3 regions of the Paenochrobactrum pullorum genome follow, and region 3 is predicted to be linked to each of the others. Evidence: predicted binding sites of a transcription regulator. Region 3 holds the regulator's gene; each other region holds the start of a gene.
The links. The regulator LexA, encoded in region 3, represses DNA repair genes until DNA is damaged. The targets are predictions, from matches to a motif close to TGTTCNNNNTGTGTTCNG.

Region 1 (10,394 bases), on a different contig from region 3:
GCCCAAGGAATTCTCGGTTTCCGAGGAAGCATTGCGCTCGGTTGTGCGTCTTTACACCCGTGAAGCTGGTGTGCGTAGTCTTGAACGTGAGATGATGAAGCTTGCGCGTAAGGCTGTCACCCGCATCATGAAAGACAAGGTCAAAGCCGTACATATTACGGAAGAAAACCTGTCTGAATTCTTGGGCGTCGAGAAGTACCGTTTCGGTCAGATCGAAGGTGAAGATCAGGTTGGTGTTGTTACCGGTCTGGCCTGGACAGAAGTGGGCGGTGAATTGCTGACCATTGAAGGTGTCATGATGCCGGGTAAAGGTCGCATGACCGTTACCGGTAACTTGCGTGACGTAATGAAAGAATCGATCTCTGCGGCGGCATCTTATGTTCGTTCGCGTGCGGTTGATTTTGGCATCGAACCACCATTGTTTGACAAGCGCGACATCCACGTTCACGTGCCGGAAGGTGCAACACCAAAAGATGGCCCTTCTGCCGGTATTGGCATGATGACAGCGATTGTTTCTGTACTGACCGGCATTCCGGTTCGTAAAGACATTGCCATGACCGGTGAGATTACATTGCGTGGCCGTGTATTGCCAATCGGTGGCTTGAAAGAAAAGCTGTTGGCAGCACTGCGCGGTGGTATCAAGACTGTGCTTATTCCGGAAGAAAACGTCAAAGACTTGGCGGAAATTCCGGACAATGTGAAGAACGGTATGGAGATCATTCCGGTCTCGCGCGCAGGTGAAGTGCTTAAGCACGCTTTAGTACGCCAGCCTGTTGCAATCGAGTGGACAGAGCCTGCAACACCGCCAGTCGCATCGCTGTCTATTGATGATGAAGCGGGCATTTCTATTGCTCACTGAGTCGAAAATTTGACCTTGATCATGAAATGCCGGGTAAAAAGCCCGGCATTTCTGTGTTTAACCCCATAATTCTGGGCTTTTTTCGTTATTTGTGACTTGGTTTGTTGATTGTTTAGAATAAACTCATGTCGATCCGGTTGAGTCACAAAGCCCCGGAAAAAGAAAGAAAGGAAGTGTCCATGAATAAGAACGAACTGGTTGCCTCAGTTGCTGAAAAGGGCGGTCTCACCAAGGCAGACGCAGCTACCGCTGTTGATGCAGTTCTCGCAGCCGTAACCAGCGCTCTTCAGGCTGGCGATGAAGTACGTCTGCCAGGCTTCGGTGTATTTTCTGTTTCACACCGTGCAGCGACCACTGGGCGCAATCCGTCAACTGGTGCAGAAGTTGCGATTGCAGCGCGCAACGTACCAAAATTTTCTGCCGGTAAAGGCCTGAAAGAAGCTGTTAATAGCTAATCTTTTTGATTTGCAGACAGTGGTTTACTGCTGTTGATAAAGCCCGGCTTCAAGCCGGGCTTTTCTGCTTTTAAATTCTGTTCCACATCGGGGCAGGCGACATGACTATACCGATGCGCTCATAAAAAAAACCCCACATAAAGCGGGGTTTTTTTAAAAGCATAAAAGCTTTTAGCTTTATTCAAGCAGCCATTGCTTTTTTCAGGTTTTCGTCGATCTTGTCGAGGAAGCCTGTTGTCGACAGCCAAGGCTGATCCGGACCGATCAGCAGTGCCAGATCCTTGGTCATGTAGCCGCTTTCAACCGTGTCGATGCAAACCTTTTCCAAAGTTTCAGCAAAGCGCTTTAATTCAGCATTGTCATCAAGCTTGGCACGGTGCGCCAGACCACGGGTCCATGCGAAGATCGAAGCGATCGAGTTGGTTGAGGTTTCCTCACCCTTCTGATGCTGACGATAGTGACGGGTAACAGTACCGTGTGCAGCTTCTGCTTCCACGGTCTTGCCATCCGGTGTCATCAGAACAGAGGTCATCAGGCCGAGTGAGCCAAAGCCCTGTGCCACGATATCGGATTGAACGTCACCGTCGTAGTTCTTACATGCCCAGACATAACCGCCGGACCACTTGAGAGCGGAGGCAACCATGTCGTCGATCAGGCGGTGTTCGTACCAGATATTAGCTTCTTTGAACTTCTCGGCAAATTCAGCCTGATAAACTTCTTCAAAGATATCTTTAAAGCGGCCGTCATAGGCTTTGAGAATGGTGTTTTTGGTGGAGAGGTAAACCGGATAGTTGCGCAGCAAGCCGTAGTTCAGCGATGCACGGGCAAATTCACGGATCGACTCATCGATATTGTACATTGCCATGGCAACACCGGATGATGGTGCGTCATAAACTTCATGTTCAATCACTTCGCCGTCTTCGCCAACGAATTTGATCGACAGTTTACCCTTGCCAGGGAATTTGAAATCAGTCGCGCGGTACTGGTCACCAAAAGCATGACGGCCAACGATGATTGGCTGAGTCCAGCCCGGAACCAGACGTGGCACGTTTTCGCAGATGATTGGTTCGCGGAAAATAACGCCGCCGAGAATATTGCGAATGGTGCCGTTAGGCGACTTCCACATTTTCTTGAGGCTAAATTCTTCAACGCGGGCTTCATCAGGAGTGATGGTTGCGCATTTAACGCCAACACCGTGTTCCTTGATGGCATTTGCTGCATCAATGGTGACCTGATCATCGGTCGCATCGCGGTGTTCGACAGAAAGATCGTAATATTTAAGATCAATATCCAGATAAGGATGGATCAGTTTCTCTTTGATGAACTGCCAGATAATGCGGGTCATCTCGTCGCCATCGAGTTCGACAACCGGATTAGCAACCTTAATTTTTGCCATGGATGATGCCTCTTGTTGAATACGCTTTGAATACGTGCGCTCGTATAGCATTGCTTAAGCCTAAGGCAAAGCTTTAACCGTGGTTTTATTGGTCACAACCGCGTTTCTTTAGTCTTAAAGACAAAATAAAGCCTGTTTTGGATTACCTGATTTATTTTAGTATATGAGCATATATGAAAATGAGGATCAGATATCTTGGCGTTTAGAAATCTTTGCGATTTCCCGTCATTTGTGTCAGTGACAAATCAAGTAAACGTATAATTGAATTATAGTCTGGAAGAAGAAATGGCCGGAACGGATAAACATCGCGCGCTGATTACTGAGGGGCCCGCAATTATTTTGGTCGAGCCGCAATTACCGGAAAATATCGGTATGGTGGCGCGCGCAATGGCAAATTTTGGTCTTGCGGAATTAAGACTGGTCAATCCGCGTGAAGAGTTCCCGAGCGCCAAAGCACGAGCGGCTGCATCCAAGGCTGATCATGTCATTGATAATGCTGTTGTCTATGATGATCTGCCCTCAGCCATTGCAGATTTGAACTTTGTTTATGCCACCACGGCGCGTGAGCGGGATGGCTTTAAGGCTGTGCGCAGCCCTGTTGAGGCAAGCCGCATACTACGTCAGCGTTTTAAGCAACAAGAAAAAGTTGGCATTTTGTTTGGGCGCGAGCGCGTCGGCCTAAAAAATGATGAAGTCGGTCTTGCCGATGAATTGGTGACCTTTCCGGTCAATCCTGCTTTCGCATCGCTCAACATCGCACAGGCCGTGCTGCTGATGTCCTATGAATGGATGAAAACCGGCATGGAAAATGAAACCGACACGGTTTTCCGTGGCCCCGAAATGGAACCGGCACCTAAACAAGAATTGCAAGGCTTGTTTGACCAGTTGGAGAATGCACTTGATACGCGTGGATATTTCCGCCCTGAAGCCCGTAAGGCGGTTATGGTTGATGGTTTGCGTGCGGTGCTGACTCGTGCCGGTTTTGCCTCTGCCGAACTTAAATTATTACGTGGCGTTGTCACGTCACTGGATGTATTTTCGCCCAAACAGCCACGTGGTTCCGGTGCGCCGGAAGGGCGTGCCCGCGTTAAAGCGGAAGGATCAGACGAGTTATGATGAAAGAAAAGCCGGATCATAATAATCTGCCGGATAAAGCGCCGGTACTTGTCTTTGATAGTGGCATTGGTGGCTTGACGGTTTTACGCGAACTGCGGGTCTGGTTGCCGGATCGCCGCTTTGTCTATGTGGCGGATGATGCCGGTTTCCCTTATGGCGATTGGGAAGAAGAAGCGCTTTGTGATCGCATTATTAAACTCTTTGACCGATTGCTGGCTGAACATAAGCCAGCAATCGTGGTGATTGCGTGTAATACCGCCTCTACATTGGTACTCGATGATTTGCGCCGCGCTTTTCCGTTTATGAAATTTGTCGGTACCGTTCCGGCGATCAAACCGGCGGCAGAACGCACCCGTTCCGGCCTTGTTTCGGTGCTCGCAACACCTGGCACTGTGCGTCGTGCCTATACCCATGATCTCATTCAGTCTTTTGCTTCAAAATGTCATGTGAAGCTGGTGGGCGCCAATTTATTGGCAACCCTTGCAGAGGCTCATATTCGTGGTGAGAAAATTGATGAAGCGCAAGTGAGCGAGCAGATCGCTCCATGTTTTGTCCAAGAAGACGGACGCAGAACCGACATTGTTGTGCTGGCTTGCACGCATTATCCGTTTTTAGCCAATGTTTTCCGCAAACTTGCTCCGTGGCCGGTTGATTGGCTTGATCCGGCAGAGGCGATTGCACGGCGCACGATTTCGCTGTTGCAGGAGAATGAGGGGCTAGGGGAAGGCACCAAGTCACCGGTAAATAGCGACCACCCACATGATGTGGCAGAGTTTACTTCCGGCAAACCGGATTTCGCTATTCGCCGCTTGTTGCAGGGCTTCGGCCTGAATTTTGATCATATGGGCAAGGACGAGAGAGGTTAATCCTTCTCTTCCCGTTTGATGTGTTCGGATGGGGTTTGCGGGCGGCCAAGGCCGGATTTGCCAAATGTATAGCCGGTTTCAACGGCTTTGTGGCCAAACTTATTGCGCAAGATATCCATTGCGAATTCAGCTTTTGCGCGCCGTGTTGCTTCGATGTCAACCAGATCGGGCGGGTCGGCGCGTTCATTGCCACTCAGATCACTGACACCGATGCCAAGCAGACGAAATTTTGTACCGTCCAGCTCTTTTTCAAGCAAGGTCAGGCCGGTATGAAAAATACGGTCGGCCAATTGTGTCGGGCTGCTCAATTGACGATTACGGGTATGGCTTTTGAAATCTTGGGTTTTTAATTTCAGCACAATCGTATGGCCTGCTATGCCACCATTTTTCAAACGATGCGATACTTTTTCCGATAATGCGCGCAATACCGGTATCAGATCGCTTGCCGCAAACAGATCATGATTAAAAGTTGTTTCGGCTGAAACACTTTTCATTTCATGTTCCGGCTCGACACGTCTGGTGTCTTGCCCGCGTGAGAGGCGATAAAGACGCTGCCCCATCACGCCGTAGGCTTTCATCAGTACACTTTCTTCGATGTGCTGCAATTGCTCAATGGTACGGATACCATCGCTGTTGAGCTTAGCAGTTAAGGCTTTGCCCACACCCCAAATGATCGACACCGGCTTATTGCGTAAAAAGGAAAGCGCTTCCTCTTCACCAATCACTGCAAAGCCGCGCGGTTTGTCGAGGTCGGAGGCGATTTTTGCCAAAAATTTACAGTAGGAAAGCCCTACTGAAATTGTGATGCCGATTTCTTTTTCAATACGATGAACAAATTTGGCCAGTACAAAAGAGGCAGGCGCTTTGTGCAAGTTCTCTGTGCCGCTTAAGTCCAGAAAAGCTTCATCAATGGAAAGCGGTTCGACAGCCGGTGTGAGCTCGCGCATCAATTGACGCACCTCACGGCCAACTTTGCTGTATTTTTCCATATTGGGCGGAATAACCACTGCATGCGGGCAGGCTTCCAATGCCTTGAACATCGGCATGGCAGAGCGAACGCCATGGATGCGCGCGAGGTAACAGGCGGTGGAGACAACGCCGCGTGTACCTCCACCGATAATCAGCGGCTTGTCGAGCAATTCAGGATTGTCGCGTTTTTCAACTGCTGCATAAAAAGCATCGCAATCAATATGGGCAAGCGAGAGCTTATAAAGCTCTTTATGGCGCAATAAACGCGGACTGCCACAAGCATAACAGCGATGTGATTCTGCGCTTCGTTGCATACGAAGGCAATCACGGCAAAAACCTGTTTCCGGGGCGTTTAAAGCAGACATCTCTTTCATGGGTTGATTATAGCGTAAGGTGAACATATTGTGAACATGTTTCGACATATTTTTATGTGCACCTATACGACATTAGTAACAGGGACGGCGAGTCGGGCTTGACAAAATTGCTATTATCGCCAACCCTGTTGTTATGAAGAAACATGTCACATCCATTTTCCATCGGGTTAACCCGATCGCAGGATATTAGCCCTCGGAGACCGGCTTAGCGCAGCTGGCACTCAGGGGGAGACATGGTATTTATGTTTGCAAATTAACCAAAGCGCTTTCAATTAAAAATTAAAATAACTGGTCTCAGGTCGTCAAAACCCTGAGGGCGGATATCATTCAAACGATAGTGGGATCGCCATGAGCGGAAAGAATCGTAAAAAGCCGAATATTGTTATCAGCCAGTTGGATCATGATCGGCTGATGGGGCTTGCGGAAGATGCGCCGGAGCGCGTTGCTGCGGTGGCTGATGAGCTGATTGCCGAATTGGAACGTGCAAAAATCGTGGCCGTCGGCAAGGTTCCGGCTCATGTTATTCAGATGGGATCTGCGATTGAGTTTAAAACGCAGGATGGACAACAGCGCCGTGTAACGCTGGTTTATCCGGGTGAAGCAGATATTGCGGAAGGCAAAATTTCTATTTTGACGCCAATTGGTGCGGCTTTGATTGGTCTTGCATCGGGTCAGAGCATTGCTTTTGCGGCGCGCGATGGCAAAATGCAGGAATTGAGTGTCGTGCAGGTCAGCAAACCGGGTGAGACTTTACCGCCTGTTGCGGCTGACGGTAATGTGGAAGTTGTTGATTTTGCTGCACGCAAACAGGCGGCAGATGCTTCTTCAGATGATGATGGTCCCGGTCCAAGCGCAGCTTGACCTAACGCATAATATCCAAGCGCAGCTTGACTTAACGCATAGCGTCCAAGCGTAGCATGACCTCGTGCTTTAAGCCCGAGCACAGCTTGACCTGATATATAATGTTCAAGCGGCGCTTGAAGGCAAGTTGGCCTTGAGAATTTCATAAAAAAGAGCGCTGTAGTGGCGCTCTTTTTTGTATTTAAATATGTTTGATTAAAATTCGCTCATTTGCCCACCCGGCAATTGTCTGGCGGCAGTGACGACAGAGTTAGGCTCTGTTTCGGTCGCCTCACAAAAACGCATCAAAGTTGGCTCATGCGCCAGCAGAAATTGCAAAACGCCGCTCAAAAAACCTGGCTCACGCGCCGCATTGCGGATAGCGGATGCATCTATTCCGGTAAGGGTGAGGAAGCGTGACATGAGTTCCGGCTCTTGTGTCAGCCAGATCAGGGCTTCAATGGCGAGTGCTTCAGCTTGCTCATTATGGGCTGTTTTCACGAAAGGGGTCCTTTTTTATCAACTGGTTTGACTATTATCGTGAAAGCGGCGCAGTTTGATAGTTTTAAAATCAAGACTTTTTATCACGAAATAAAAAACACGGCGGCACTGCATGGTGCAGATGTTGCTCATATGCGAAAAAATGCTTTATATGGTCTGCAAGCTCAGGCTTTACCTTGAATATATATCAGCGGATTTATATCTGCGATTGATCACCGGAGACATTTCATTGGCACTGGATATTTCTTACCTGACCGCTGCGGGCGCCGGGGCATTATCATTTTTATCCCCATGTGTGTTGCCGTTGGTGCCGCCTTATCTGTGCTATATGGCTGGTGTCAGTGTTGATGATTTCCGCCAAAATGATGCGAGTGTGAAGGCCGATAAAGCTGTCGCAGTCAGCAAGCGCCGTGCTTTGCTGATTGCCTCACTTTCTTTCGTGCTGGGCTTTACTACCGTTTTTGTCGCTCTTGGTGCCGGTGCATCGTCAATTGGACATTTCTTGCGCCAGTGGCAGCAGGAAATTGCAATGGCCGCAGGTGTGGTCATCATCATTATGGGGCTTAATTTCTTAGGCGTGTTCCGCTTGTCGCTATTGTCGCGCGAGGCACGTTTTCAGGCCAATCGAGCCCCGGCCACACCGCTTGGCGCTTATATTATGGGGCTTGCCTTTGCTTTCGGCTGGACACCTTGCATCGGACCGGTTTTAGGGCCGATCCTGACTTTGGCTGGCGGCAGCAGCACCGTTGGTGAAGGTGCGGCTCTTCTTGCCGTTTATTCACTGGGTTTGGGTATACCATTTGTTTTGGCAGCTAGTTTTTCCGGTGCCTTCATGCGCTTTTTGGCCAAATTTAAAGTGCATTTGGGTAAGGTCGAAAAGGTCATGGGTATATTGCTGATTATTGCCGGTGTTCTATTCCTGACGGGCGGTATGCAGGCATTTGCGTTTTGGCTCTTGGAAACCTTCCCGATTTTAGGTCGTTTGGGTTAAAATATTAACGAAATAATGGTGATATTCTTCGTGAATATAATCCACAAAATTGCTCTTCAATAACGGATAAACATTATGACCAGCCGCTCCTGTCTTTCTGTTGTGCTTGCCGCGGGTGAAGGCACACGTATGAAATCAGCCTTGCCGAAAGTTTTACATAAAATTGCCGGTCTGCCATTGGTTTGCCATGTGGTCAAAGCGGTGCAAGCAACGGGTGAAAGCGATGTGGCGCTGGTGGTTGGTCGTGGTGCAGATGCGGTGCGCGGTGCGGTTGAGAAAATAACTGCAAATGTTTCATCATATGAACAGGTCGAGCGTTTAGGCACGGCTCATGCCGTTCTTGCAGCACGTGATGCCATTGCACACGGCTACGACGATGTGCTGATCGTTTTTGGCGATACCCCGCTGATTGAAGCGCAGGCCTTGGAGCAGGCGCGTACGCGTCTGGGCGACGGTGCCGATGTGGTTGTGATGGGCTTCCGTCCGGAAAATCCGCATGGCTATGGCCGCTTGATTGAAGAAAACGGCAAGCTTGTAGCTATTGTCGAAGAAAAAGAAGCTAATGACGCCCAAAAAGCCATTGGCTTTTGCAATGGCGGTTTGATGGCGGTGCGTGGCCAGCATTTGCTGGCACTGCTGGATGCGGTGGATAATAACAATGCCAAGGGCGAATATTATCTAACCGATATTGTGAAACTTGCGCATGACAAAGGCTTGCATGTTGTTGGCGTTGAAGTGCCTGTCGATAATGTGATTGGCATCAACAATCGGTTGGAATTGGCGCAAGCCGAAGGCATCTGGCAAAACCGTAAACGTCAGGCGATGATGATTGACGGGGTGACATTGCTGGCACCGGAAACCGTCTATTTCGCGCATGATACTGTAATTGAGCCGGACGTCATTATCGAGCCGAATGTATTTTTCGGCGAGAAAGTCAGCATTAAAACCGGTGCTATCATTCATGCTTTTTCCCATCTGGAAGGCGCTGTTATCGGCAATGATGCACAGGTTGGCCCTTATGCGCGTCTTCGTCCGGGTGCTGATTTGTCGGCAAAAGCCAAAGTCGGCAATTTCTGCGAAGTGAAAAACGCGAAAATCGGCGAGGGCGCCAAGGTTAATCACCTTTCTTATATTGGTGACGCAACGGTGGGTGCGAGCGCCAATATTGGTGCCGGTACCATTACCTGCAACTATGATGGCTATAACAAGTTTAAAACCGAGATCGGCGAAAACAGCTTTATCGGCTCCAATTCATCACTGGTTGCACCAGTGCGCATTGGCGATAATGCTTATGTGGCTTCCGGCAGTGTGATTGTTGAAAATGTGCCGGATAATGCGCTGGCTTTAGGGCGTGCCCGTCAGGCGGTCAAAGAAGGCCGCGCGTCGATTTTGCGTGAAAAATATGCTGCTCTCAAAGCGCAGATTAAAGCCAGAAGAGAAGGCTGACACTCATGCTTTTCAGTTTTAAAAAAGGCTGAAAAGCATGAGTGATTATATCTGAACACAGTTTATCTTTATGCAGAATGCTCTGTCAGGGCAGCTCATTTTTAAAAAGCCCTGACAGATTTATTATCAGTAAATATCTATTCGACTAAACTCGGGAATTTTAATTATGTGCGGAATTATTGGTATCGTTGCCGGCAGAGATGTGGCGTCTCTTTTGGTCGACAGTTTGAAGCGGCTTGAATATCGCGGTTATGATTCTGCTGGTATCGCAACCCTTGATGGAGGTGCTTTGGCGCGTCGTCGTGCCGAGGGCAAGCTGGTCAATCTTGAAAACCATTTGAAAGACCAGCCTTTGCCGGGTGTCATTGGCATCGGGCACACCCGTTGGGCAACGCATGGCAAACCGGTTGAGCGCAATGCGCACCCGCATATGACCAAGCGATTGGCTGTCGTCCATAATGGTATTATTGAAAATTTTGCAGAACTGCGTGCCAGCCTTCAGGCTGATGGCTATGTGTTTGAAACTGAGACAGACACCGAAGCCGTAGCTCATTTGGTTACCCGCGAGATGGATCGCGGCC
Region 2 (10,394 bases), on a different contig from region 3:
GACGGCGATCTGCCGCCACTCGCGCTTGTCGATATGCCGGGTTATGGTTTTGCTGAAGCGCCTAAATCGCAAGTGGATGCATGGACGCGACTGGTCTTTGATTATTTGCGCGGCCGCACCACTTTGAAACGCGTTTATGTGCTGATTGATTCGCGCCACGGCATCAAAAAGAACGATGCCGAAGTGCTTGATCTCCTCGACAAAGCTGCGGTTTCTTATCAGATTGTGCTCACCAAGATCGACAAAATCAAACCAGCCGGCATTCCGCGCCTGATGGAAGAGACCAAGAAACTCACCATCAAACGCGCCGCCTGCTTCCCCGGTATCATTGCCACTTCATCGGAAAAAGGCATCGGCTTTGAAGAATTACGCGCGGCCATCGCGCTTGTTGCCAAAGAAGCCTGATTAATCACAAAACACCAGTTGAAGCATTCCGTCAGGAATGCTTTTCTGTAATGAACCACTTTATGTCCGTTTGCTGCTATGGATAATGTAATGACCAATACACCTGAACAGAATGCCGAAGTACAAGCTCAACTTTTATCCGCAGCACTGCCTTTTATGCAGCGTTACGAGAATAAAAATGTCGTGGTGAAATATGGCGGTCACGCCATGGGCAATCCGGAACTGGGCAAAGCTTTTGCACGTGATATCGCATTGTTGAAACAATCCGGCATCAACCCGATTGTGGTTCATGGCGGTGGCCCGCAGATTCAGGCCATGCTTACCAAACTCGGCATTGAATCGCGTTTTGAAGGTGGCTTACGTGTTACCGACGAGAAGACCGTCGAAATCGTTGAAATGGTGCTTGCCGGTTCCATCAACAAAGAAATCGTCGCTCTCATCAATGCCGAAGGAGAATGGGCAATCGGTCTTTGCGGTAAAGACGGTAACATGGTTTTTGCCGAAAAAGCCCGCAAGACTGTGATTGATCCGGATTCCAATATCGAAAAAGTGCTGGATCTTGGTTTTGTCGGCGAGCCGGTTGAGGTTGATCGCACATTGCTTGATCTCCTGGCCCGTTCCGAAATGATTCCTGTGATTGCGCCGGTTGCACCGGGTCGTGACGGTCACACTTACAACATCAATGCCGACACTTTTGCCGGTGCAATTGCCGGTGCATGTAAGGCTACCCGCCTATTGTTCCTCACCGATGTTCCGGGCGTTTTGGACAAAGACAAAAACCTGATCAAAGAACTGTCGATTGCTGATGCAAAAGCTTTGATCAAAGACGGTACCATTTCCGGCGGCATGATCCCGAAAGTGGAAACCTGCATTGAAGCGATCAACCGCGGCGTTGAAGGCGTGGTTATCCTCAATGGTAAAACGCCTCATTCCATTCTGCTTGAACTCTTCACCGAGCGCGGTGCCGGCACATTGATCGTACGCTAAAATTTACAAGCGTCTCTTGTCTGTAGCAGCCGGTATTGAAACAATGCCGGCTGCTGGATTTTATTGTGGTCTTTATTTTCTGAGGATGTGATGACTAACATACCGGATGCTCAAGCTTTTTCGCATATTACAGATTGGGTGTTTGATCTCGACAACACACTTTATCCGCACGAAACCAATTTGTTTTCGCAAGTGGACGCACGGATGACGGCCTATATTCGGGAGTTGTTGCAGCTTGATCACGATGATGCGCGCAAATTGCAAAAACAGTTCTACCGCGATTACGGCACCACGCTAAAAGGCTTGATGGAAGTCCACAATATCGATCCGGACGACTTTCTGATGAAAGTACATGATATTGATTATACATGGCTGAAACCTGATCCGGATTTGGCGAAGATCCTGAACCAGCTTCCAGGTCGTCGTTTTATCTTCACCAATGGGGATCGAACCCATGCCGAGCGTGCTGCCAGCCAGCTCGGGATTCTCGATTGTTTTGACGATATTTTTGATATTGTCGCCGCCGATTTAATGCCAAAACCGGCACAGGCAACCTATGACGGTTTCTTGCAAAAATTCTCGGTCGATCCGACAAAGTCGGTGATGTTTGAAGATTTGGCGCGCAATCTCACTGTACCGAAAAATCTTGGCATGAAAACCGTGCTGATCGTACCCAATAATTTCGAACCGACGTTTTCGGAAATCTGGGAAAGCGATGAAAGCTACACTGATGAAGTTGATTATGTCACCGATAATATCGGAGCATTCTTAAAATCGGTACTCTGAGACAAATTAAAAAGGCGCCAGTTTTTAACTCTGCCGCCTTTTTTTAAAAACTTATAATGAATAGAAGCGCTTCACTTCTTCCCATGCTTCTTCTGCCGTATCAACAAAGGTCAGAAGATCCACATCGGATGGTGAGATAGTGCCCTGCTCGGCAAGATAATCAATATTGATGGCCTTGCTCCAGAACTCTTTGCCAAACAGCAATAATGGCACCGGCTCCATACGATTGGTCTGGATCAGCGTCATGGTTTCAAACAATTCATCCATTGTTCCGAAACCACCCGGAAACACGGCAAATGCTTTGGCACGCATCAGGAAATGCATTTTGCGGATAGCAAAATAATGGAAGTTGAAGCATAGCTCCGGTGTCACATAAAGATTGGGCGCCTGCTCATGCGGCAGCACAATATTCAAACCGATGCTTGGCGCACCCACATCCTGTGCGCCGCGGTTTCCCGCTTCCATCACACCGGGGCCGCCGCCTGTCACTACAACAAATTCACGGTAATAAGTGGTTGCTGAATATTCCGAGCAGCGACGTGCAAACTCACGTGCTTCTTCGTAATATTTGGCATTGGCTTCGAGATTTTTCTTTTGCAATTCGTTTTTGGCAGCCCATGCCTCGCCACCCGGTTCAGGGATACGCGCTCCGCCAAACAACACAACGGTTGATTTGATACCGCGATCTGCCAGCACCATTTCAGGCTTGAGCAGTTCAAGTTGCAAACGTACAGGGCGCAATTCACGTCGCGTCAGAAAATCATTATCGTCAAAAGCCAAACGGTAAGCGTCGGATGTGGTTTGTGGGGTTACAGGCACTTCCGCTGCCTGCTTCACAGCTTCCTGTGAGTTCGGAAATGGCGTCCAACCGTTTTTCTCAATCGGATTCATATTTTATCCTGTCTCATTCCTGTTATTTCACATCGTCATCAAAGATGCATAGCATTACAAGGGTGAATAAAAAATCATTCTGTTGTTGTATATCAAGATTGCGTGAACCCTGTGTTTCCACTATCCATAAGCACTTAAGCCTTATTTTAATTACGCCCGCAGTGTTTAACTGCTCTTACAATTCGCTATTGAAAAGTCTCGCACCAATGCAACATACCGATCTTCATTCACTTCAAAACATCATTGAAAATGCATTTACAGAAGCTGAAGCGATTACCCCTGATACCAAGGGCGAAATTCGCGATGCAGTAGAACATGCCTTGCAATTGCTGGGCGAAGGCAAGCTTCGTGTCGCAGAAAAACAAGAAAATGGCAACTGGTACACCCATCAATGGTTGAAAAAGGCCGTGTTGCTCTCTTTCCGTCTCAAGCCAATGGCACTCATCAGCGGCTCGCCCAACCAATCCTCATGGTGGGATAAAGTGCCGTCCAAATTTAATGGCTGGGGTGAGCAGGAATTTCTGCAAGCTGGTTTTCGCGCAGTCCCTAATTGCGTTGTCAGACATTCCGCTTATATCGCACCAAAGGCCGTGCTGATGCCCTCATTTGTCAATGTCGGCGCCTATGTCGGTGAAGGCAGCATGGTGGACGCATGGGCAACCGTTGGTTCCTGTGCCCAGATCGGCAAACACGTGCATCTGTCTGGTGGCGTCGGCATTGGCGGGGTTTTAGAGCCGTTGCAGGCAGGTCCGACCATTATCGAAGACCATTGCTTTATCGGTGCTCGCTCGGAAGTGGTTGAAGGTTGCATCATCCGTGAAGGCGCGGTGCTTGGTATGGGTGTTTTCATCAGCCAATCTACCAAGATCGTCGACCGCGAAACCGGCAATATCACCTATGGCGAAGTGCCGCCTTATTCTGTGGTCGTTGCAGGTGCATTGCCTGGCAAACCAATGCCCAATGGTCAGCCGGGCCCAAGTCTTTATTGTGCGGTCATTGTCAAACGTGTCGATGCACGCACCCGCTCGAAAACATCGATCAATGATTTGTTGCGTGACTAACCTTGGAACAAATAAGACGAGGACAAAAGTCCTCGTCTTATAAGGGGGATGTAAACGGTATTGAAACTTTTACATCGACTGGAGACTTATTGAATAGCGACAAAACATGCCGCCAATAAGGCAAGCTGTATCTGTTGTATTTTTGCGTTTATTTTCCTAAGCTTACAGCCAATTATTCCTCCTCGCGTCAGTTAAGGTTTGTGAACTTTGCCAACAATCGACACAATTTACCGCTATTTCTACGGTGTCTGGCGCATGATGACCGGCAAGTCCGACGGGCTTGCCTATCTCGACATCTCAGCCGATGGTTTTTGGCGCTCATTTTACGCAATTCTTGTAAGCCTTCCGCCACTGCTTGCGGGTTGGGTTGCCTATGCAGCAGAACTTACCGGCGGGCGAGAGGAAACTGCCATGCGTTTTTCCATCGTCATCAAAGCAGCAATTGTTGATATTACGGCATGGATTTTGCCGATTTTTCTTCTTGGCCTTGTCGTTAGCAAAATTGGTATTGCCAAACGCTTTGCCCCTTATGTCATTGCCAGCAACTGGGGCACAGCATTGTTGGCATGGGCTTTTGCGCCCATCAGCCTGGTACAATTAGTGATGCAACAGCGCAGCCAAACCATAAGCATTCTGTCGCTTGTCTTTATGATCGCAATTATCGTAATGAGCTATCGCCTCACACGCACGGCTCTGCAAAAACCAACCAGTTTTGCCCTGCCCTTTTATATTGCGATGTTCATGGTGTCTTTTGCCATCACCATCATGTTACAAGAATTATTCGGCATTAATTACGATTTTAACGCCGGTTATTAAACTGGATCATCATAATCGACGCCGATAAGATAGAGCCCGTAAGGCGGTGCAACCGCGCCACAACGCGAACGCTCACGCGCTTCTAATGCAGCAACCAAATCTTGGCTGGTCCAGCGGCCGGAACCGACTTCCATCAAGCTACCGGCGAGTGAGCGCACCTGATTATGCAGGAACGAGCGCGCCGACGCCCGAATTTCAATAATCTCGCCATTGCGTGTCACATCCAGACGATCCAATGTTTTGACCGGACTTTTTGCCTGACATTGGCTCGCGCGAAAAGTGGTAAAATCATGCTCGCCGAGCAAAAGCTGCGCAGCCTCATGCATCTTTTCATGATCAAGCGGTTTGGACACCCACCATGCGCGATTAAGATCAATACTTAACGGCGGGCGACGATTGTGAATGCGATAAAGATAATGACGGCCACGGGCAGAAAAACGCGCATCAAAATGATCAACGGTTTTCTGCACATTGATAATGCTGACCTTCTCCTGCCATTGCGCCAGATGGGCGTTCAAGGCCTCACGGAGTTTACCGGCCGACCAGTCACGCTCCAAATCCACATGCACAGTCTGAGCCAAGGCATGCACACCTGCATCGGTGCGTCCTGCCGCGCCAAGCGTTAAATCCTGACCGGTAAAGCGCTTGAAAGCCTGCTCGATAGCCGCCTGAATGGTGTGACCATTTTCTTGACGCTGCCAGCCGACATAAGGCGTGCCGTCATATTCAACTGTCAACCGATAACGCGGCATTCTTCAAAGAACCCGCAAATCGGCTGCGCCGCGTAAAAATTCGGATGCCGGCAATGCCTTGCCACCAGCGCGCTGCAGGCTCAGCAATCGCACAGCCCCCGCACCGCAAGCAATGGTCAGCTTGTCGTCAAGAAGGGTGCCGGGTGTGCCTGAACCTCCGGCCAAAGTAGAGCGCAAAATTTTAACGCGTTCCACTTTGCCGCCAATTTCCATCTCGCACCAACTACCCGGAAAAGGCGACAAGCCACGAATGGTATTATGCACAATTTCAGCTGGCTTCGACCAATCAATACGCGCTTCCGCCTTGTCGATTTTGGCGGCATAAACCACACCGTCTTCGTCCTGAGGACTGAGCGTCAGACTTTCACGCTCCAAAGCACCCAATGCACGGATCATCAAATCCGCACCTGTCATGCTCAGCCTGTCATGCAATTCACCGGTGGTCATATTCTCGGTGATCGTGATTTTCTCAACCATGGCAACAGGGCCGGTATCCAGCCCCTCATCCATTTTCATAATCATCATTCCGGTCTCTTTGTCGCCAGCCATAATGGCGCGCTGGATCGGTGCCGCACCGCGCCAGCGCGGCAATAGCGACGCGTGACCATTGTAGCAACCAAGGCGCGTGCCTTCCAAAATCGGCAGCGGCAATAACAAGCCATAGGCGACAACAATTGCAACATCAGCTTCCAGATCACGGAATTTTTGCTGCTCTTCTTCGGAACGCAAGCTTTTTGGCGTAAAGACAGGAATGCCGAATTCTTCCGCTTTTTGATGTACAGGGGACTTGGTCAACTCCAGACCACGGCGTCCTGCGGCACGCGGCGGCTGCGAATAAACGGCAACCACATCATAACCATGACCAATAATAGCGGTGAGAACAGGTACGGAGAACTCCGGCGTTCCCATGAAAACGACACGCAATGACATTATAGCACCTGCTTGCTTTGCTGGCGTTCTTTGGCGATTTTTTTGAATTTCTTGATCACCATATCGCGTTTCAGCTTGGAAATGTGATCAATAAACAAAACGCCATCCAAATGGTCAATTTCATGCTGGATGCATGTGGCCATCAATTCATCGACTTCCATTGCCTGTGGCTTACCCTGCACATCCTGATATTCAACGTGCACGCGTGCGGGACGTTCTACCTCAGCATAATATTCCGGAATAGACAAACAGCCTTCTTCATAAATGCTGCGCTCATCGGATGAATGCACGATCTTCGGATTGACAAACACATGCGGCGCTTTTTCATCGCCCTCACGTGCCAGATCAATCACCACCAGACGGATCGGCTCACCGACCTGAATAGCAGCAAGCCCGATACCAGGTGCATCATACATGGTATCAAACATATCATCAGCAAAAGCTTGCAGTTGTGCATCAAAACGCTCAACCGGTTTTGACACCAAACGCAAGACAGGATCGGGTAAAATAATCAGTGGTTTTATCGACATGGGTTTCACCTAATTGTTACAAGTTACCACGTCAATGCTCGTGAACGGCCGAATGATAAAATGTTCCTGTTTTGATCTCTTAATTCATGCGCGAATCGGTTAAAGCAATATGTATGGAAAACACAAATAGCCTGACACAGCCAGTTTTTCAGCTTGGCCAATATCAATTTTCAGCGGGTTTTTTGCTCGGCGCAATTTTTCTTGCCGTCATTCTCATAGGGCTGCTGTTTATATGGATGGGCAACCGTAACGCGAAAAACGCGATGATCACCGAAATGCTCGCCGAAGAGCGCGCCCGTGACGCAGAAATGCGCATGGCTGAAATTTTGAAAAGTCAGGCCGAAATGCAAGGCCGGATGCAAACCATGGCGGAAGTATTCGGCTCGCGCCAATCCGAGCTTAATCAATCCATCCGCGAGCGCCTCGACGGCATGACCAACCGCCTTGGTCACACCATGAACGAACAAACCAGATCAACGCATGAAAATCTTGCCAAACTGCAAGAGCGGCTTGCGGTGATTGATACGGCACAAAACAATATACAATCACTGGCCGGACAAGTGGTGCAGTTACAGGCCATTCTTGCCAATAAACAAAGCCGCGGCGCTTATGGTCAGGCACGGATGGAGGCGATCATCGCCGATGCTTTACCGCAAGGGCTTTATGAGTTTCAATCAACACTTTCCAATGCAACCCGTCCGGATTGTATCATCCGTATGCCCAATAATGCGCCCTCACTCGTGATTGATGCCAAATTTCCGATGGAAGCATGGACAGCGGTGCGCGAGGCCAAAAGTGCGGAGGCACAAAAACAAGCCGCGCAACAATTCCGCCGCGATATTGAAGTCCATATCAAAGATATATCCGATAAATATCTGATTGCCGGTGAAACGCAGGATACGGCCTTTTTATTTGTGCCGTCAGAATCGGTCTTTGCAGATATCCATGAGCATTTTTCATCGCTTATTCAAAAAGCCCATCGTGCCCGCGTCGTTATCGTCTCCCCATCGCTTTTGATGCTTTCAATTCAGGTAATCCAATCGGTATTGAAAGATACCCGTATGCGGGAGCAAGCCCATCTTATCCAAGCCGAAGTGATGCGCTTGATGGAAGATGTAACGCGGCTTGACGAGCGTGTTCGCAAATTACAAACCCATTTCCAGCAAGCCAATAAAGATATTGATGATATTCTGATCTCATCCTCCAAAATCAGCCGCCGTGGCGAAAAAATTGAAACACTTGAACTTGGCAGCCCACCAACACCCGATACACCTACCTCCGAACCGCAATGGCATCTGCGCCTTGTTGATGATGAATGAATAAAAAGAAATGCCGGTTAAGTTACTTAACCGGCATTTTGAATTCTTAGCCCCACACCATCAAAGCAGCCATACCAGCAGCACCGACAATCAGCCGCCACCATGCAAACAGCTTGAAACCGTGACGTGATACATAATCGAGCAAATAGCGCACAACAAAGACGCCGGAAATAAAGGCCATCACAAAACCAACCGCAATCAATGCGCCATCATTGAATGACAATTGATTGTGGGTTTTATAAAGATCATAGGCAAAAGCACCCGCCATTGTCGGCATCGCTAAAAAGAATGAAAATTCAGCCGCCGAGCGCTTGTCGGCACCAAGCAATAAAGCGCCAACAATGGTTGAGCCTGAGCGCGACACACCAGGCACCATCGCCAGACATTGCACAAAACCAATGATCAGACACATTGGCAGCGAGAAATCCATTGCATTATGATAACGCGGCTTCAAGTCGATCCGGTCGACCCAGAGCAAAATAAAACCGCCCAAAATCAACATAATGCAAACCAGCATCGGGGTTTCAAACAGCACTGTTTTGATAAATCCATGCGCCAATGCACCAATGAAAGCCGCTGGCAGAAAAGCCACCAACACGCCCAGCACAAAACGACGTGTTTTGGCATCACTGGAAAAATCGCGCAACAAGCGCATGATTTTAGCTGCATAAACGCTCAAAATTGCAAGAATAGCGCCGAGTTGCACCAGTACTTCAAAGGATTTTCCGGCGGATTCAAAGCCTAAGAAATGTCCGACCAGCAATAAATGCCCGGTCGATGACACAGGTATAAACTCGGTCATACCTTCCACGAGGCCCAAAAAACCCGCCTCAAGAAAATTATAGATGTTCATAAACTGCTGCCTTTTGTCACTTAAGCATATAAAAATGCTCATTGACCACATTTTAAACATGAAAGCTTAACAATAATTTCAGCATAAATGCCTATCAGGTTATTTTACGGAAAAACATTTCCTCCAATCTTTGCACCCTAATCCTTGTCGACGGGTTCCGGCAGTTCAACATAGCAGCAGCGCTTCACGAAGTTTCTGTTATGTCAGTCATATTGACTATGCTTGGAAGCCATATTTGAAAGTGTTGTTGCCTGCGGTCATGCTTACGCTTTTTCATCATCCCATGTCGTCCGGTTCCCGCTATACCCGTCTTATTCTCAACGAATATGACGTTGATGCCGAGCTTATCGAAGAACGCCCCTGGGCACGCCGTAAAGAGTTTTTAGCGATCAATCCTGCTGCCACTTTACCGGTTTTGCTGGCTGAAAATGATCTAGCGGTTATTGGTGCGTCGGTGATTGCTGAATATCTCGACGAAACACGCGGTGCCTTGAAGCGTAATCGTCGACTTCTACCGGAAAGCCCGATGGAGCGCGCTGAAGTGCGCCGTCTGGTTGATTGGTTTCTGGTCAAATTTGAAAATGAAGTAACCCGTCATATTGTGCGCGAACGCGTTTATAAATTGCAGATGTCGGCAGAAATAGGCGGCAGTGCGCCTGATTCGACCGCAATCCGCGCCGCACGCACCAATATCCGCCAGCATATGAAATATCTGGACTGGCTGGCCGCCACGCGTGACTGGTTGGGTGGTGGACATGCCACTTATGCTGATATGGCAGCCGCAAGTGCTATTTCCATTTTGGATTATTTGGGCGAAATTGAATGGACTGAAACACCAGCGGCACGGGACTGGTATGCGCGGATGAAATCGCGCCCATCCTTCCGTCCGCTATTAAACGACCGGGTTCGTGGATTGGCGCCGGTGGCACATTATGGTGACCTTGACTTCTGACGACAAAGAAACGGCCAAAAAGCTGAAACTCAAAAACCTGCTCGCGGATGAAGCCCGCGCAGCAGGTTTTGACGTCGTGGCTTTTACCCATCCCGGTTCCATTCCGCAGGCA
Region 3 (10,394 bases):
TTCTTCTCGATGAAATATTCGTCGGTCAGCGCGATGCGTTCCAGTTCCATGGCTACGTCGAGCAACGGATCATCTTTGATGCCGAGCTCGGCCAGCACTTCATGCGTGGTTTTCTGCATGATTTTAGCGCGTGGATCGTAGTTCTTGTAGACACGGTGACCAAAGCCCATCAGACGGAACGGATCGTTCTTGTCTTTTGCTTTCGCAATATATTCAGGGATGCGGTCAACAGAGCCGATTTCAGCAAGCATGTTCAATGCTGCTTCGTTGGCGCCGCCATGTGCAGGGCCCCAGAGGCAGGCAACACCAGCTGCGATACATGCAAAAGGATTGGCGCCTGAAGAACCGGCCAGACGAACTGTTGAGGTCGATGCGTTCTGTTCGTGATCGGCGTGCAGAATGAAAATGCGATCCATTGCACGGGCAAGTACTGGGTTGACCTTGTATTCTTCACAAGGAACAGCAAAGCACATGTGCAGGAAGTTAGATGCGAAATCGAGATCGTTTTTCGGATAAACGAATGGCTGACCGATGTGGTATTTATAAGCCATTGCTGCCAATGTCGGCATTTTTGCGATCAGGCGGATGGAAGCAACCATGCGCTGATGCGGGTCGGTAATGTCTGTTGAATCGTGGTAGAAGGCGGACATTGCGCCGACGCAACCGACCATTACGGCCATTGGGTGGGCATCACGGCGGAAGCCGGTGAAGAAGCGTGTCATCTGCTCGTGGAGCATGGTGTGACGGGTCACACGGTAGTCGAAGTCGGCTTTTTGAGCCTGTGTCGGCAGTTCGCCGTAAAGAAGAAGATAGCAGGTTTCTAAGAAATCGCCATTTTCGGCTAATTGTTCAATCGGATAGCCCCGATAGAGAAGAACGCCTTCATCACCATCAATATAGGTGATTTTGGATTCACATGATGCGGTTGACGTAAAACCCGGATCGTATGTGAAGGAATTGGCATTCTTGTACAACGGACCGATATCGACAACATTTGGACCAACGGTGCCCGCTCGCACCGGCAGCTCAAAGGTTTTTCCGTCGAGGGTAAAACTAGCTGTCTTGTCAGACATCGGTATTCCTTTCATGTCCTCATTGCTTATGTCGCCGCTTGGGTGCGGCTCTTATTCAAGCAGATAAAGTGCATGTTTGTCCAATTATCACTTAGTCTGCTTCGTGAATAACTGGCCGCCAAACTATCCCAAAGAACCAATGTTGCAATGCTAAAAAGCTTCAACTTCAGCAAGTTTTCGTGTTTGGCGGCCATTTTTTCAAACTTAAACGATTTGATCGCGAATTCGTCCCAGAGCTTCCTCACGACCGAGCACTTCCAGCACATCAAAAACGCCGGGAGATGTCGATTTTCCCACTAGGGCTGCACGTAAAGGTTGTGCAACCTTGCCAAGTTTGAGGTTTTTTGCTTCAGAAAATGCGCGCGCAGTAGAATCAAGTGCTGCGGCAGTCCATTCTGTTGTTGCTTCCAGAGCCGGCAAAACATCTTTGAGAAGGGCACGACCTTCATCATTGAGAATGGCTGATGCTTTTTCATCTAATGCGAGCGGGCGCTGAGCAAACAAGAACTGCGCGCCTTCCATCAATTCGACCAATGTTTTGGCGCGATCTTTCAGGCCCGGCATAGCAGCTAAAAGCTGCACACGTTTTTGCTCATCAAGAGCGGCAAGCATTGTTTCACCACCTTCAAAATAAGGCAGATTTTCAATCAGTGTGTTGGTCAGCTCTTCACTGTCGCGGGCACGGATATATTGTCCGTTGATGGCTTCCAGTTTCTGGAAGTCAAAGCGCGCTGCCCCTTTATTAATGTCGACAATATCAAACCATTCGATCATCTGCGCGATCGACATGATTTCATCGTCGCCATGGCTCCAGCCAAGACGGGCGAGGTAATTGCAAAGCGCATCCGGCAGATAACCCATCGCGCGATAAGCATCGACACCCAAAGCGCCATGACGCTTGGAAAGCTTGGCACCATCCGCACCGTGAATAAGCGGGATATGCGACATGGACGGAACATCCCAGCCCATGGCATTGTAAATGACAGTCTGGCGGGCTGCGTTGGTGAGATGGTCGTCACCACGAATAATATGGGTGACGCCCATATCATGGTCATCGACAACCACTGCATGCATATAGGTTGGCGTGCCGTCGGAACGTAAAATAATGAAATCATCGAGATCTTTGTTCGGGAAGCGCACTTCGCCCTGAACCGCATCATCGACAACGGTTTCACCTGTTTGCGGTGCTTTAATACGGATAACCGGCTTGATGCCTTCAGGAGCCTCATCGGCCGAGCGATCTCTCCAACGACCATCATAACGAGGCGGGCGGCCTTCGGAGCGTGCCAGTTCGCGCATCGCATCCAGCTCTTCCGGTGTGGCATAACAATAATAAGCCTTGCCACTGGCAACCAGCTCTTCTGCGACTTCACGGTGACGGGGCGCGCGTTCAAATTGGGAAATAGCTTCGCCTTCCCATGTCAGACCAAGCCATGTCAAACCGTCCAGAATAGCGGTGGTGGCAGCATCGGTTGAACGTTCACGGTCGGTGTCTTCAATACGCAGCAACATTTTGCCGCCGCGGTTTTTGGCATAGAGCCAGTTGAAGAGTGCAGTGCGTGCACCACCGATGTGAAGATAACCGGTCGGGGATGGTGCAAAGCGGGTAATAACAGGCTTGGACATGACAGCTCCGCTGTAATTTTTTATCAACAGATAGCATAATCGCTCGCAATCTGCTGCATGGTAATTTGATTTTTTGTAAAACGCAGACCCAAATATCAGCGCTGGTCAAAGCGCATATAAGAATAGGCTTCGGTTTTATATAAAGCTCATGTAGCATAGGTAGCATCGTGCGCAAGGGCGTGCGGCTAAGTTTTTCTATAATCGTGCATGATATAGCGGAGGCAGATTAAGGGGAGGAAAGGGGCTGGGCCGGGGGGCAAATACGAACCAAAATGAGACGGTTGCGCCTGCTATTGATGAGCGTGCGTTATTAAAAGAGCTGCGCGGAAATCTTTCTTATTCGCCTTTTTTGCCCGATCCTGCCATTCACGATTATCCGCTTGAAGGGCCACCCGCTGAGCCATTTGAAAATCTGGATGAAACCGGGTTTCGGGTTCGTATCCAATTATATATTGTCCAACTGCAATCGGCTTTGCAGGCCGAGCGTGAGCGGGGCACCGGTTTTTTACTGTTGCCGGTCAGTGCCGGTGCGGGTGTAATCACCTATTTTACCCAAGCACAGGAAACCAGCTGGTTGTCGCTTATACTGCCATTGTGTTTATTGGTGGCGATGCGCTGGTGGGTGCGGGAGCGGTATTATTGGTCATCCATCCTGTTGTTGGCGATTTTTTTCCAGATTGGAATGTTTTGCGGCAAGCTGGAAACCTGGCGTTATTCCACGGCAATGGTTGGCTCGGATGTTACGACGCGGTTGACTGGGCGTGTTGTCGGCTTGGAAGCGCAATATACCGGTGGCTGGCGGTTGACGATAGACGTCTTGTCAACCGAGCGACCCGTTTTACGCTATGCACCGGAGAGATTGCGAATGACAGCACGCGATATCCCCGCGCAAACGGAAATCGGCTCCACACTTACCGGACTTGTACGCTTGCGTCCCCATTCCGGGCCAGTACGACCGGGTAATTACGACTTTGCCTTTAATGGTTATTTTAAAGGTAATGGTGGCAATGGTTTTTACATGGGCACGCCTGTTTTGGCGAAGACTGCTTCATTAAGTTGGGTGGGGGATACATTTTCTTATGCTATTGCCACACTTCGCCATATTGTCGGCACCCGTGTCACCAGTGTGGTGAGCGGGGAAGACGGCGCCATTGCTGCTGCATTGATTTCGGGGCAGCGCGACGGCATTAGCGAGCATACAAATGAAACTTTGCGCAATTCCGGCTTAGCACATGTTTTGTCAATTTCGGGTTTGCATCTGGCCTTGGCCGCAGGTGTTGTCATTATCGGTTTTCGCAGCGTTGCAGGCTTGTTCCCATCCTTTGCTGCAAGGCATCCGATTAAAAAATATGCAGCCGCCGCAGCATTGTTTAGCTCTGCGTTTTATTTGGCGCTATCGGGCTCTGATGTAGCGGCGCAGCGCAGTTTTGTGATGATTATGGTGATGCTTGTAGCTTTGCTTTTTGATCGCGCGGCACTCAGCATTCGCAATCTTGCAATCGCAGCACTCATTGCCTTTATCAGCTCGCCGCATGAAGTGCTGGGGCCAAGTTTTCAAATGTCTTTTTCAGCAACAGCTGGTTTGGTAGCGGCCTTTGCGTGGTGGAGTGATAGAAAATCAGCACTCCATAATCAGGGCAAGATCGCTAAAAGACAAAAGAACTCGAAGCTCAAAAAATGGTTCGTGCCAATTGTTGCAACTGCCGCCACATCAATTGTCGCTGGTATTGCAAGCGGCATTTACTCAGCCTATCACTTTAATAATACAGCACCTTTTGGTTTACTCGGCAATATATTGGCGATGCCGGTGATTTCCATCATTATCATGCCTTTTGCGGTTTTAAGCTTGTTGTTGATGCCGCTGCAGTTGGATTGGTTGCCGTTGCAGATCATGGGGCTTGGCGTTTGGGGCATGCGACAGATCGCCGAGTTGGTTTCATCAATCGCACCGGCAGGAAATCCCGGAATTATATCATCGGGGGCAATTATCAGCTGGACAATTGCGGTGGTGATTGCAGTCATCTGCACGACGCGCTTGCGCAATCTTTCGTTATTATTAGTGGCTATCGGCTTTTTCTTTTATTTCGTGGAGAATGATCCCGATATAATGATTTCCGAGGATGCCAAACTGGTGGCGGTTGGCCTTGCCGATGGACGACTTGCTGTCAACCGTTCGCGTCCGTCGCGTTTCACAATTCAAAATTGGGCAAAAGCTTATGATGTGAGCGAGATTGTTCCACCGGTAATAGCTGGTTCAAAGAAAAATGGCACTTATCAGGAAAATGCATTTTATTGTGAAGAAAACATCTGTTCAATCACACTCGCTGACGGGCGTATGCTGAGCTATACCGAAACACTAAGTGCAGTCGAAACGGCGTGTCATATTGGGGATGTGGTTATATTGGCAGTGGCGGGTAAAAAACCGGAATGCATGGCTGCAGATAAGCTCGTGATTACGCGGCGGGAGTTAGCTTTGAAGGGGGCGCTTGAGATCAGGCTTGGCGATCCAGTTATTCAAGAGGTTAATGCCAAAAATAATGTTTCGGCAGGTATGGGATTACATCCGGTCTTTGAAGACGAGAATGATGCTGACACTTTTGAGAGTGAGCTTGATGAACCAGAACCATATGATGCTATCACAAATGTGGCTGCTACTGACCTGCAATCTCAACAATCTGTTAGTAAGAATTTAGAAAATGATAATAAATTACTGAAATATAATGATAAATTGACATATTCGGTTGGTGATCCGCAACGCCCGTGGCATCTATATCGTCTATACTCCCGCGCGGGGCGTGGCCTTGCCGATTATGTGGCTCCAAAGGCAAAAGCTAATCAGAAAAATTCACCTATCAATGATGATAATTGATCATCCTGCATTATCGCTTACGGCTGTATTTATTCAAGAAAACCAAATTTCGATGAAGCTGTTATGATCCTAAAATTATGGCAATAATTTACGATCTCAATAGACGCTGAAAAACAAAGATGCCCATGAGCTTAATAATAAGATAACCGTTCGGCAGGCGTAAACTTTAGATCATATATGATTGCGTCTCGGTTTCATAAGCCACACAAATGTTATGAAAGGAACCAAACCAATTATCATTGTGACATAACGGTTTGGTTCGCATCGGGTTTAATAATTGCACTGGCCGGATTAGTAGCGGCGTATCAATCCGACCAGCTTGCCCTGAACCTGTACGCGGTCGGGGCCAAAAATTCTGGTTTCATAAGCAGGGTTGGCAGCTTCGAGTGCGATGGATGCGCCTTTGCGGCGGAAGCGTTTTAAGGTTGCTTCTTCGTCATCGACAAGGGCAACGACGATTTCTCCCGGATTGGCGTTATTGCCGCGGCGGATCACAACCGTGTCACCTTCAAAAATTCCGGCTTCGATCATCGAGTCGCCTTTCACTTCGAGTGCGTAATGCTCGCCAGAGCCGATCATATCCATCGGTAAAGTGATGGTACGTGTCTGGTTCTGAATGGCGGAAATGGGGACGCCGGCAGCAATGCGCCCCATGACAGGCACAGAAATTGTATCGCTGTTTTCAAAAGCAGCATCCACTGGTGCGGTTTCGGGTTTTGCTGGTGCAGCAGGTTTGCCCAGACTTCCTTCAATCACGCTTGGGGAGAACTTTTTTTGGGAGTTTAACCCCGGGGCAATGGAATCGGGCAGGCGGATGACTTCCAATGCGCGGGCGCGATTGGGAAGGCGGCGAATGAAGCCGCGCTCTTCCAATGCGGTGATCAGACGATGAATACCGGACTTGGAGGCCAAATCCAAAGCATCCTTCATTTCATCAAAAGAGGGCGGGATGCCGACTTCTTTCAGACGTTCGTGTATGAAAAGAAGTAATTCATGCTGCTTGCGGGTTAACATAAGCTAAAGCCCCCCAGAGTTAAGAATCAAATTTAAAAACAAATGCAGAACAAACACTATCTGTTCTTTGCTTGTTCTGCAAGTGTCTCTTAATCATATTTTAAGGTGGTAAAAAATGGATACTTGCCGCGAAGATTTTTTTGCATTAGAACAAAGTAGGAACTTAAAATTAAGTGGCATATCTCTTGTGGAAACAGGCTATAATTGCTGACATCTGCCGCAGGATGGATGTGCTAAATCATTGGCGGCTGTTATCTGTAGCAGTTAACCAAAGTTAAAAGATAAGGTGGAGTTAAGCGCATGGCAGGTAGTGTCAACAAGGTTATACTGGTCGGCAATCTTGGTGCGGATCCGGAAGTCAGACGGCTAAGCTCCGGTGACCCTGTCGTTAATTTGCGTATTGCGACTTCTGAAAGCTGGCGCGACCGCCAGTCCGGTGAGCGCCGCGAAAAGACCGAATGGCACAGTGTTGTGATTTTCAATGAAAATCTGGCCAAAGTCGCTGAACAATACTTGAAAAAAGGCGCGAAAGTTTATCTGGAAGGCGCTTTGCAGACCCGTAAATGGCAGGATCAGAACGGCAATGAACGCTATACGACTGAAATCGTGTTGCAGAAATTCCGTGGTGAATTGCAGATGCTCGACAGTCGCGGTGAAGGCGGCGGACAGGGCCGTTCTTTTGACGGTGGCGGTCGTTCGCAGATGTCTGATTATTCCGGTGGCGGTTCATCGGGCGGCTCTGATTTTGGTAGCTCAGGTCCATCATCCGGCGGCGGTTTCTCACGCGATCTGGACGATGAAATTCCATTTTAATGAAAGAAACCGATAAAAATGAGCATTTAATTGCAAAATTTTGATCGGTTTTTGCATGAAATTTAAGGAATATGCGCGAGTTTTGATAAAAACTCGCGCATTTTTTATATGTGTGGTTTATCTTTTCCAGCCGCTATGCTCGATATGACGACCGCTTTAAAAAAATTAAAAAACTTTAATCTGTTTGCTATTCGTCAATGTTCTGGGGTTAAAATCATTTTGGATGAATGGCGTTTATCGATTCCGTAACAAGTGTATAAGCACTTGCAAATGAGCCGGAAAGCCTGTGCGCTGAGGGAAGTTTGATGATTAAGAAAGTGATGATCGTTGAGGATAATGAGCTGAACATGAAGCTCTTTCGCGATCTCATAGAAGCCCATGGCTATGAAACTATCCGCACCCGCAACGGGCTTGAAGCGCTTGACTTGGCGCGCGAGCATCGCCCGAACCTGATTTTGATGGATATTCAGTTGCCGGAAGTCTCTGGTCTTGAAGTCACCAAATGGCTGAAGGATGATGAAGAACTGAAAGTTATCCCTGTTATCGCTGTCACTGCATTTGCGATGAAGGGTGACGAAGAGCGCATCAGGCAGGGCGGGTGTGAAGCTTATATTTCAAAACCGATTTCAGTACCGCGTTTTATCGAGACAATTAAATCTTATCTGGGTGATGCTTAAAGTGTATTTCGAAAAGTGTGAAGCGGTTTTCGGATGAGATACGCGGAAAAAATAAAATGTCAGAGCATTTCTAACGATTTAACTTAATTCGGAAATGCTCTGAAATCTAACGCAAAACCAGAATTTGGCAGTTTGCTCCGGCATCAATGGCCGGTGCATTGGCTTCTCTGATTATGAGAGCATTGGCGCGCGCCAACATTCCCAGCATGGACGAATCCTGTACGGGCAAAGGCTGCACGATTAAATCGCCTTGATCGTCAAGGATATATTCCGCACGTACATAATCACGGCGATGATCATTTTCCGGCATATGGATTGAGAGTGTCGCCTTGCGGATATCGGCGCGATAGCTGTGGCCGGTTAATTTGGCAATCAGCGGCAGCAAAAATAAATATCCGCAAACCATGCTGGAAACCGGATTTCCCGGCAGGCCGAGCACATGAATGATGCGGCCATTGGCGGCGGTCAGGCTGCCATGCATAAGTGGTTTGCCCGGACGCATAGCGATTTTCCAGAAATCCAGTTCCATGCCGCAGGCGGTGAGTGCTTTATGCACCAGATCATGATCGCCGACAGAGGCGCCGCCAAGTGTTACCAGCACATCGACATTATCATCCATCGCCCGCTTGATAGCAGCAATGATTAAATCTGTCTGATCCGGCACAATGCCTAAATCTATCGCTGTTGCATCTTGTGCACGCACCAGTTCGGCAATGCCGCTGGAATTGGACGAAATGATCTGGTCTTCTGCCGGAATTTTCCCCGGTGCGACAAGCTCGTCACCGGTTGCCAGAATAGCAACGCGTGGGCGGCGGGTGACTTGCAGCTCTGCATTGCCGCTGGCGGCGGCAAGCGCCAAGGCAGCTGCATCAAGTTTGCGCCCAGCTGGTAATAGTTCTTCGCCGAGTTTGAAATCCAGACCGGCGCGGCGGATATGTTTGTGTTTGATGATCTCGCCGCAGACTTCGATCATATCCCCATTGCGGGTGACATTTTCCTGAATAACCACGCTATCGGCGTCAGCCGGTACCGGTGCGCCGGTGAAAATGCGGATGGCTTCGCCTTTAGCAATTTGCCCAAGATAACGTTTTCCTGCAGCTGCTTCACCGATCACACGAAACTGACTGGGATAGCTGCCATCTTTGTTGGCGCGTACCGCATAGCCATCCATGGCGGAAGCATCAAAAGGGGATTGCAAGTAATGGGCGACCATAGGCGCGGCGAGGGTGCGCCCGCCTGCCTGATGGATGGAAACTGTTTCACTCAGGCCCGCTTGGACATTTTCAGTCAGACGCTTTAACGCCTCATCAACGGGTAAAAGTGCCATTTTTATTTATCCTTGGAGGATGTAAACCAATCGCCGGATTTACCGCCGTGCTTTTCAATCAAATGGATGTTTTGAATAGTCATGCCTTTATCAACGGCTTTCGCCATATCGTAAATGGTGAGGCATGTGACGGATGCTGCGGTGAGGGCTTCCATTTCAACGCCGGTGCGGCCTTTCAGGCGCGCATTCGCGGTGACTTTAAAACCTGGCAGATTTTCATCCGGCTCGATCTCGATACCAACTTTAGTGAGCATCAACGGATGGCAAAGCGGAATGAGATCAGCGGTTTTTTTGGCAGCCATAATGCCGGCAATGCGTGCAGTTGCCAGTACATCACCTTTGGCGGCATTGCCGGAGAGAATAAGAGCAAGCGTTTCAGGTCGCATGACAATCGAAGCTTCGGCGACAGCTAAACGCTCGGTTTCCTGCTTGTCGCCAACATCGACCATATGGGCCTGTCCGGATTGATCAAGATGGCTCAGCTTGCTCATAGGCTTCAACCTCAGGCTGTCTGACCGGTCAGAAGGGTGTGGGTTGCAGAACGCACATCCTGTTGACGCATCAAGCTTTCACCGATCAGGAAAGTTTCGATGCCGGATTTTTGTAAACGCAGGCAATCGTCATGGGTGAAGATACCGCTTTCGCCAACCAGTAGATAATCATCCGGAACCATTTTGGAAAGACGTTCACTGACGGCCAGATCCACTTCGAAATTGCGCAAGTTGCGGTTGTTAACGCCGAGCATTTTCGACTGCAATTTGAGCGCACGTTCCATTTCAGCTTCGTCATGCACCTCAATCAATGCATCCATGCCGAGCGAGAAAGCGGCCTGTTCAAGCTCTGCAGCCAGCTGATCATCAACACTTGCCATGATGATGAGGATGCAATCAGCACCCCAACTGCGTGCTTCATAAACCTGATAGATGTCAAAGAGGAAATCTTTGCGCAAAGCTGGCAGGGAACAGGCGTTGCGCGCGGTTGTCAAAAACTCCGGC

Region 1: JNC77_RS05650 (DNA polymerase IV) is a predicted target of LexA. The motif match lies at 6,055-6,072, and genes of this name have one in related genera.
Region 2: def (peptide deformylase) is a predicted target of LexA. The motif match lies at 7,220-7,237, and genes of this name have one in related genera.

Annotation. Positions count from the first base shown of each region.
Region 1 covers NZ_JBHEEH010000001.1:1,179,720-1,190,113, forward strand. Annotated here, with positions in the region: gene lon (endopeptidase La) at 1-859, shown strand, start outside; gene JNC77_RS05630 (HU family DNA-binding protein) at 1,039-1,314, shown strand; gene JNC77_RS05635 (NADP-dependent isocitrate dehydrogenase) at 1,496-2,710, opposite strand; gene JNC77_RS05640 (RNA methyltransferase) at 2,996-3,826, shown strand; gene murI (glutamate racemase) at 3,826-4,692, shown strand; gene JNC77_RS05650 (DNA polymerase IV) at 4,689-6,035, opposite strand; gene rnk (nucleoside diphosphate kinase regulator) at 6,384-6,896, shown strand; gene JNC77_RS05660 (DUF3572 domain-containing protein) at 7,092-7,376, opposite strand; gene JNC77_RS05665 (hypothetical protein) at 7,404-7,556, shown strand; gene JNC77_RS05670 (cytochrome c biogenesis CcdA family protein) at 7,606-8,367, shown strand; gene glmU (bifunctional UDP-N-acetylglucosamine diphosphorylase/glucosamine-1-phosphate N-acetyltransferase GlmU) at 8,443-9,813, shown strand; gene glmS (glutamine--fructose-6-phosphate transaminase (isomerizing)) at 9,980-10,394, shown strand, end outside.
Region 2 covers NZ_JBHEEH010000012.1:35,773-46,166, reverse strand. Annotated here, with positions in the region: gene yihA (ribosome biogenesis GTP-binding protein YihA/YsxC) at 1-405, shown strand, start outside; gene argB (acetylglutamate kinase) at 496-1,392, shown strand; gene JNC77_RS14065 (pyrimidine 5'-nucleotidase) at 1,483-2,178, shown strand; gene JNC77_RS14060 (LOG family protein) at 2,230-3,069, opposite strand; gene dapD (2,3,4,5-tetrahydropyridine-2,6-dicarboxylate N-succinyltransferase) at 3,276-4,130, shown strand; gene JNC77_RS14050 (hypothetical protein) at 4,338-4,946, shown strand; gene truA (tRNA pseudouridine(38-40) synthase TruA) at 4,943-5,698, opposite strand; gene fmt (methionyl-tRNA formyltransferase) at 5,702-6,622, opposite strand; gene def (peptide deformylase) at 6,628-7,158, opposite strand; partial or broken gene JNC77_RS14030 (DNA recombination protein RmuC) at 7,431-8,477, shown strand; gene JNC77_RS14025 (undecaprenyl-diphosphate phosphatase) at 8,524-9,330, opposite strand; gene JNC77_RS14020 (glutathione S-transferase family protein) at 9,590-10,282, shown strand; gene queG (tRNA epoxyqueuosine(34) reductase QueG) at 10,263-10,394, shown strand, end outside.
Region 3 covers NZ_JBHEEH010000002.1:151,352-161,745, forward strand. Annotated here, with positions in the region: gene gltA (citrate synthase) at 1-1,073, opposite strand, end outside; gene gltX (glutamate--tRNA ligase) at 1,278-2,699, opposite strand; gene JNC77_RS06970 (ComEC/Rec2 family competence protein) at 3,049-5,568, shown strand; gene lexA (transcriptional repressor LexA) at 5,860-6,582, opposite strand; gene JNC77_RS06980 (single-stranded DNA-binding protein) at 6,883-7,395, shown strand; gene JNC77_RS06985 (response regulator) at 7,701-8,072, shown strand; gene JNC77_RS06990 (molybdopterin molybdotransferase MoeA) at 8,179-9,399, opposite strand; gene moaC (cyclic pyranopterin monophosphate synthase MoaC) at 9,402-9,890, opposite strand; gene trpC (indole-3-glycerol phosphate synthase TrpC) at 9,902-10,394, opposite strand, start outside.